Regions from separate parts of the Streptomyces sp. NPDC002181 genome, predicted to be linked through region 1. Evidence: riboswitches for the same ligand, from Rfam matches in the RefSeq annotation. Region 1 holds a riboswitch; the other holds the start of a gene.

Region 1 (4,079 bases):
TCCCCTCCAGCTCCTCGCACGCCCTGATGGGCGGCCTGGTCGGCGCGGCCGTCGCCTCCGCCGGCCTCGGCGCCGTCAACGGCGGCACGCTCGTCACCAAGGTGCTGCTCCCCGCGATCGCCGCGCCGATCGTGGCCGGCGCGGCCGCGATGCTGGCCGCCAAGGTCACGTACAAGCTGGGCGGCAACGTCGGCAAGAAGACCTCCGCCAAGGGCTACAAGGCCGGTCAGATCGCCTCGGCCGGTCTCGTCTCCCTCGCGCACGGCACCAACGACGCGCAGAAGACGATGGGCATCATCACCCTGGCGCTGGTCGCCGGCGGCGCGCTCGCGCCCGGCTCCAACCCGCCGGTCTGGGTCATCGTCTCCGCCGGCATGGCGATCGCCATGGGCACCTACCTGGGCGGCTGGCGCATCATCCGCACCATGGGCAGCGGCCTGACCGACCTCCAGCCGCAGCAGGGCTTCGCCGCCCAGACCTCGGCCGCGAGCGTCATCCTGGCCTCCTCCACCCTCGGCTTCTCCCTCTCCACCACCCACGCGTGCTCCGGCGCCGTCATGGGTGCGGGCCTGGGCCGCAAGGGCGGCGTGGTCCGCTGGTCCACCGCCACCCGCATGTTCATCGCCTGGGGCCTGACCCTGCCGGCCGCCGCCGTCGTCGCCTCCGGCGCCGAGCTGGTCATGCGCACCGGTGACGTCGGTGTCGCCGCCGTCGCGCTCTTCCTGATCGCCTCCTGCGTCGCCATCTGGCTGATCTCGCGCCGCCAGGTCGTCGACCACAGCAACGTGAACGAGGTGCAGGCGGCCGCGGCGGAGGAGCCGGGTGTCGTCACCACGGCCATGGCCGCCGTCACCGTCCCGCCGACGATGGCCGCCGAGGCCGCTGCCGAGGCCGTCGCCGGTACGACCGCCGCTGTGACGGACGATGCCCTGAAGGCCACCATTCCGGCGGCCGCCCCGACCGCACCGGCGGCACCCGCCGCCGCGGTCTGACCCCGAGAACGACAGAGGAATCCGCAGTATGAAGATCGACTGGGCAGCACTCGGCTCCGTCTTCGGGGTCAGCCTCTCCGCCACCGTCGCCCTCGTGGCCCTGTTCACCCTGGGTCTGGTGGGCCTCTCCAAGCACGAGACCGCCACCGAGCAGGGCGGCACCGCCACCCTCGCCCGCAGCGGTGCGTACGCCTGCTTCGCGCTCGTCACGGCGGCCGTCGGGTACGGGATCTACCTGATCGTCAGCTGACCTGATCCGATGCCCCGGTCCGACCGATCGGGGCACGGCGTGCCAGAGCTCCCTCCGGGTTCCCCGGGGGGAGCTTTCGTACGCCCGGCAGCCGTGTCCGCGGCCTGCCCCGCCGCAGGTCAACGGCGAGTTGACGGGCCTTCGCGGTGCGTGGTGGACTGCCCGAGCCAATACGGCGGCATGGAGAGGAAGTCCGGTGCGAATCCGGCGCGGTCCCGCCACTGTCACCGGGGAGCACGCGGCACGTGCGCCCCGGGAGCCAGGAACTCCCACCGCCGGACACGTCGAACCAGGGCGCGGACCCTGAGTGAGGACATACCTGCACCATGCGTGCCGACCGCGTCTTCGCGTACGGCGCCGCGGCGGGCCTGATCGGCGACCGGATCCTCGGTGATCCGCGCCGAGGGCACCCCGTGGCCGCCTTCGGACGAGCCGCCGCCGCCGTCGAACGCGCCCTGTGGCGCGACGACCGCGCCCGCGGCGTTCTGCACACCCTCGTATGCGCCGGGGGCGCGGTCGCCGTCGGCGCGCTGGGAGCCCGCGCCGTGCGCTCCCGGCCCGCTGCCGCCCGTATCGCCCTGACCGCGGTGGCCACCTGGGCCGTCGTCGGCGGCACCTCGCTGGGCCGGGAGGCCCGCGCCATCGGCGGCGCTCTCGCCGCCGGGGACGCCGAGGTGGCCCGCGAGCGGCTGCCGCACCTGTGCGGGCGCGATCCGCAGGCCCTGGACGAACAGCAGATGGCCCGCGCCGTCGTGGAGTCGGTCGCCGAGAACACCTCCGACGCGGTGGTCGGGGCCCTGGTGTGGGGCGCCGCCGCCGGTGTCCCGGGGCTCCTGGCGTTCCGCGCCGTGAACACCCTGGACGCGATGGTCGGCCACAAGTCCCCGCGCCACCTGCGTTACGGCTGGGCCTCGGCCCGGCTCGACGACCTCGTGGGCTGGCCGGGCGCGCGGCTGACCGCCCTGGCCGCCGCGGTGGCCGGGCCCGATCGCCGGGGAGCCGTACGGGCCTGGCGCGCGGACGCCGCGGCGCACCCGAGTCCGAACGCCGGACCCGTGGAGGCCTCGTTCGCCGGGGCGCTCGGTGTACGGCTGGGCGGGACCCTCGCGTACGGCGGGCGGGTCGAGCACCGGGCCGTGCTGAACGGCGAGGAGGGCCGGCCGGTGGAGGTCGCGGACATCGAACGCGCGGTGCGGCTGTCGCGTCAGGTGACGTGGCTGGCGCTGGGGGCGTGTGTGGCACTGCGCTGTGCGGTGTCGTACGGCATACGGAAGGGACGCGGATGAGCGGCGCGAAGCAGCTCGGCGGGGGACTCCTCGTCGCCGGCACCACATCGGACGCGGGCAAGAGCGTGGTCACCGCGGGCATCTGCCGCTGGCTGGCCCGGCAGGGCGTGAAGGTGGCGCCCTTCAAGGCGCAGAACATGTCGCTGAACTCCTTCGTGACCCGCGAGGGCGCCGAGATCGGGCGCGCACAGGCGATGCAGGCGCAGGCGGCCCGCGTGGAGCCGACGGCGCTGATGAACCCGGTGCTGCTCAAGCCCGGCAGCGACCGGAGCAGCCAGGTGGTGCTGCTGGGCAAGCCGGTGGGCGAGATGAGCGCGCGCGGCTACCACGGGGGGCGGCAGGAACAGCTCCTCGGGGTCGTCACGGACTGCCTGGAGCAGCTGCGGGGCACGTATGACGCCGTGATCTGCGAGGGGGCGGGCAGTCCGGCCGAGATCAACCTGCGCCGGACCGACATCGTGAACATGGGGATCGCGCGGGCCGCGCGCTTCCCGGTGGTCGTGGTCGGGGACATCGACCGGGGCGGGGTCTTCGCGTCGTTCTTCGGGACGACGGCGCTGCTGTCGCCCCAGGACCAGTCGCTGATCGCCGGATACATGGTCAACAAGTTCCGCGGCGACGTGTCGCTGCTGGAGCCCGGGATGGAGATGCTGCGCGGCCTGACCGGGCGCGCGACGTACGGGGTGCTCCCGTTCCGGCACGGGCTGGGCATCGACGAGGAGGACGGGCTCCGGGTCTCCCTGCGGGGCGCGGTGCGCGAATCGGTCGTGGCCCCGCCGGTCGGCGAGGACGTGCTGCGGGTCGCGGTGTGCGCGGTCCCGCTGATGTCGAACTTCACGGACGTCGACGCACTGGCGGCGGAGCCGGGCGTGGTGGTGCGGTTCGTGGACCGGGCCGAGGAACTGGCCGACGCGGACCTGGTGGTGGTGCCGGGCACGCGCGGCACGGTGAAGGCGCTGGAGTGGCTGCGCGAGCGCGGCCTCGCGGACGCGCTGCTGCGGCGGGCCGCCGAGGGCCGGCCCGTGCTCGGGATCTGCGGCGGCTTCCAGGTGCTCGGCGAGCACATCGAGGACGAGGTCGAGTCGCGGGCGGGTTCGGTGGACGGGCTGGGCCTGCTGCCGGTGCGGATCCGCTTCGAGCGGGAGAAGACCCTGGAGCGGCCTTCCGGGACCGCGCTCGGCGAGGCGGTCGACGGGTACGAGATCCACCACGGGGTGGCCGAGGTCCTGGGCGGGGAGCCGTTCCTCGACGGCTGCCGGGTGGGTTCCGTCTGGGGCACGCACTGGCACGGCTCGCTGGAGTCGGACGGCTTCCGGCGGGCGTTCCTGAGGGAGGTGGCTTCGGCCGCGGGCCGCCGCTTCGTCCCGTCCCCGGACACGTCGTTCTCCTCCCTGCGGGAGGAGCAGCTGGACCTGCTGGGCGATCTGATCGCCGAACACGCGGACACCGACGCCCTGCTGCGCCTCATCGAGGGCGGCGCCCCCGCCGGCCTCCCGTTCCTCCCCCCGGGCGCCCCGTGACGGCCCGGATCCCGCGGGCGGCCTCCCCCGC
Region 2 (4,079 bases), on a different contig from region 1:
TGGCGGTCAGGGAGACGAGATCGCTGCCGGCGCCCGCGATCGCGGACGTGGCGGTGGGGTACAGCCTCGATTCGGTGTCGTCCTCGGCGAAGCCGAATCCGCCCGTCGGGAGCTGGTGCCCGGCGAGCCAGGAGACACCGGCGTCCGCGAACGCCTCGTCGCCGAGGGCGCGCAGTGCCTGCGCGGCCCAGCCGGTGGCGGCCGGGTTGCCGGTCGTCTCGTAGAAGACGGCGGGCCAGGCGCCGGTCGCCAGCTGGGACCTCTTCAGATAGCCGCGGGCCTTCTGGAGCACCGCCTCGTGGCCGCCCGCCCGTTCCAGGGCCAGTGTGATCAGGCCGGTGGCGCCGGCCTCGCTCTCGCACCCCGGGCTCCCGGGCCGGATGAGGACGCTGGTGAATCCGCCGTCCTCGCACTGCAGGACGGTCAGCCGGGCCACGGAGCCCGGGGGAGGGGTCATACCGGCGTTGACCAGGGCGATGACGGCCATCGCCTGGGCGTCGGCCTGACCGCTCGTACGGAAGTCGCCCTTGGTGAGGCAGCCTTCGACCGTTTCGCCGTCGCCGATGTCGCGGGGGCAGGCGTACTTCACGAGGTCGCCGAGCAGGTCGTGGCCCCCGAACGCGCGGGGGTCCTTGCCGGTGGCCTCGGCGACCAGGGCGAGCCGGGCCGCGGCGGTGGCGTCCGGGACGCCGTCCTTGCCGGCCGGGTAGGCGTAGGCATCGGTCTGAGCGGGCGTGGCGAGGAAGTCGGCGGTCTTCTTCGCCGCCGGGCTCTTGCGGTCGGCCGCGGCGAGGGCGAAGACGGCTTCCGTGGAGAGGAAGTGGTTCGGGGTCGTGGAACCCTCGTCGACGACGCGCTCCCCGTCCGTCAGTGTCCCGGTGGCCCAGCGGGTGGTCGCGGGTACGTCGACCCGTCCGGCCGGCACGTTGGGCGGGGTCGTCGGGACGGTCGGGTCGGAGGTGGTGAACCCGCGGACGTCGTCGGGGGAGAACGACGGCTTGCCCTTGGTGCCGGCGATGTCGGTGCCGCCGTAGACCCAGGCTTCCACGTCGCCGGGCTTCGGGTTCCGGGCCATGGCCCCCTGCTGGCTGTAGGACCACTTGCGCTGACCGGGAGATGCGGTCCAGTACGACCAGTAGGCGGTGGCCTGCGGGGTGAGGACGCAGTCCTCCTTGTCCGGCGTGGGGTACCGCGTACCGGTGCCCTTGCCGATGCGGCAGATGAAGGCAGGGCCGTCGTGGACGGTGCCCTCCATGGTGAACCCGGAGGTCTGCAGCAGTTCGTAGCCGGTGGTGGGCGTGGTGTCGCAGCCCTTCTCCACCTTGCCGCCGAACGGGCCGAAGTCCACGGCGACGATCGCCCCGGTGGTGGCCGTGCACTGCTCGATCGGGTCGGCCGAGGCGGATACCGTCCCGCCCACGAAGGCCGCGCTCGCGGCGAAGGTCAGCACTGCCGCCGATATGAGCGACAGCAGCCCCTTGCTCCCCAGGTGTCGCTCTGATTGCTGTGCGGTCCCCACCACGGCCCCTCGTGTCGGCCGGGCGGACCAGTGCGTGGCGAAAGGGCTTCCGCAGCCCGTGGGCGCACGGGGAAGCCGTTCGAACCACGCCGTAGTCCGCGACGGCGCTTCTCGCTGCAAAAACCTGGCTCCAGGCATTCCGACTCACCCGGACGGAACCGGGCCTACGGTTGCGGGTCAGCGCCGGATTTCGACCGGCTTCCCCTGGAGCTGAGTGCTTATCAGTCGGAGTGGACCACGCAGATAAAGACAGCGTCAAGGTGGTCTGCGTCTCATGTGACACGGCTCCTCGGCGGCGCCCGACCGGTCCCCGGCACAGTGGCTGGCGGAGCCTTGATCACTCGGGTAGCGTCCTGGGCTGCCACATGGGGGAACCTGGTGCGAATCCGGGGCTGACGCGCAGCGGTGTGGGACGGCAGGGGGCCGTCACCGAGCCCGAATGCCCATGCGGCATGGCACATCACCAGCCGTACCACGCGTTCGGACGGCCGCCACCGAGCTCCGGGCTGCCCGCCCGCACGAGCCCCGGTCAGGCCGGCGTCCCCCATTTCAGGAGCAGGCCATGTCCCGTACCCGTACCTCCCGCCGCCTCGTGCTCACCGTGCCCGCGGCACTCGGCGCCCTCGCCCTCACGACCCTGCCGGCCTTCGCCACCTCCTCGCCCGCCCAGATCGCCACGTCCAAGACCAACGGCGTGACGTACCTCAAGTCCCTCCAGGCCGCCGATGGTTCGTACGCGGGCAGTGGTCTGTCGAACGAGTGGGCGTTCAGCGCCTTCGCGGCCACCGGCACGGCCGTGGTCGACGTCTACCCGGGCGGCGACACCACGAAGAACGCGCGCACGGTGTACCGCAACCTGCTGTCGACCGCCGGCTGGCCGCAGGCCTCCCCGGTGGTGACCGACTACGAGCGCGGCACGCTCAACGCGTACGCCGCGGGCATCGACCCGGCCCGCGTCTCGGCCTCCCGCAACCTCATCGCCCACGTCTACTCCTACTGGCAGACCGCCGAGGCCGGCTACTTCGGCCCGTCCGGCAACTTCAACGGCACGGTCTTCGCCGCCCTTTCGCTGGGCGGGGCCAAGACCCAGGGCGGTGCCAACCGCGTCCCGCAGTCGCTGACCGACTCCATGGTCACCCGGATCCGCGCGAACCAGCACGTCGACGGGGGCTGGACCTACAACAAGGCCGAGGGCAACCCGACCGTCCTCAACTCCGCGGGCGATGTGGACATGACCGGCGCCGCCATGGCGGCCCTCTGCGTCTCCGGCGTCCCCAACACGGACACGGACGTCGTCCAGGCGAAGAACTTCCTCAAGGCCAAGCTCGTCTCCGGCAGCGGTGCCTTCAACTCCCTCTACGGGGTCAACACCAGCTCCAACGGCTGGGGCGTCGCAGGGCTGAACGCCTGCGGATTCAACCCCCAGACCGGCGACTTCCTCACCGGCAGCGGCAAGACGCCGATCGACTTCCTGATCGCCAACCAGTACAACCCGGCAGGCGGCTTCAAGTACAAGCCCTCGGACACCACGCCCTCGGCCTACTCCTCCATCGACGCGCTGCGCGCCGTCGCCGGCGGCGGCTTCACCGCCGCTCCGCCCGTTCCGGTCACCCCCGGCGCCCCGCAGTGGGTCGCCCAGTCCACCTTCACCGCCGGGACGGCGGCCAAGCTGGCGCTGACCGTCGACGACGGCGCCGGCAACCTCAAGGTCTGCTCGGTGTCCTTCACGCCGACCGGTACGACGACCACTCTCGGCGACGTCCTCAATGCCGCGGTGAGCGCCGCCACTCCGTCCGGCTGCGTCACCGGCGTCACGCCGTCATCCGGCACCGGCACGATCACCGACGTCAACGGCAAGGCCAACAGCGGCTCCAACACCTGGAAGGTGAGCGTGGACGGGTCCTCGTTCGCCGGCGCCGCCCGCGACAAGGTCGTCAACGTGGGCGACACCATCGCCCTGCGCTGGGGCGCCTGATCGTTTCCGCGGCGGTGCGGGTCGCGGGCCCCGGGCCCGCGACCCGCACCGCCGCACTGCCGGAGGAACGGGCAACCGAAAGCGGGGCGCTCACCCATGGCGCCGGAAGGGTCGGGGATGGCGAAGATCGTTCCGCGTCATGTGATCGTCGACGGGGTGCGGTTGGTCGCCCTCACGGAGCAGGAGTACGAGAGCCTCGCGGCCTCGCGGCGCCAGTTCGGCTCCCACGTGGTGCGGTTGCGCATGACACGGGAGGCGCTCACCTCGTTGACCCGGGCGGCCGGGGCGATGTGTGCCCTGCTGCGGGCGGGCGAGTTGCCCGCCGAGGCTTCCCAGAGTGCACCCGATGCCCCCCGGCAGGCACCGAAGGGCCTGCTCGGCGCTCTGGAAGCAGCGGTGGAGCAGGCCCAACGAGTCATCGGAAAGCAGCCGGACGCATCACCCGGCTCCGCGAACGGCCCCGGACGCAAGCGCTAGCGGAAGGGCGGAGCGGGCCCGGTGGCACGGTCTCCGGAACGGACTAGAACGACGTCCAGGTGAAGGACACCTGGTCGCCCGCGTTCAGCTTGAACTGGCAGCCGCCGA

The links. A riboswitch is a leader RNA that binds a small molecule or an ion and turns the genes downstream of it on or off. The one in region 1 is predicted to bind cobalamin.
Region 2: it holds a riboswitch for cobalamin, as region 1 does, so the genes downstream of both, ACFYXV_RS33690 (hypothetical protein) here and ACFYXV_RS27855 (cobalamin biosynthesis protein) in region 1, are expected to answer to the same signal.

What each region holds. Positions count from the first base shown of each region.
Region 1 is NZ_JBIASC010000013.1:185,539-189,617, reverse strand. It holds gene ACFYXV_RS27865 (anion permease) at 1-992, shown strand, start outside; gene ACFYXV_RS27860 (hypothetical protein) at 1,021-1,242, shown strand; cobalamin riboswitch at 1,380-1,531, shown strand; gene ACFYXV_RS27855 (cobalamin biosynthesis protein) at 1,569-2,528, shown strand; partial or broken gene ACFYXV_RS27850 (cobyric acid synthase) at 2,525-4,045, shown strand.
Region 2 is NZ_JBIASC010000023.1:45,775-49,853, forward strand. It holds gene ACFYXV_RS33685 (prenyltransferase/squalene oxidase repeat-containing protein) at 1-1,519, opposite strand, end outside; cobalamin riboswitch at 1,653-1,723, opposite strand; cobalamin riboswitch at 1,846-1,985, shown strand; gene ACFYXV_RS33690 (hypothetical protein) at 2,082-3,494, shown strand; gene ACFYXV_RS33695 (hypothetical protein) at 3,612-3,971, shown strand; gene ACFYXV_RS33700 (DUF4430 domain-containing protein) at 4,015-4,079, opposite strand, start outside.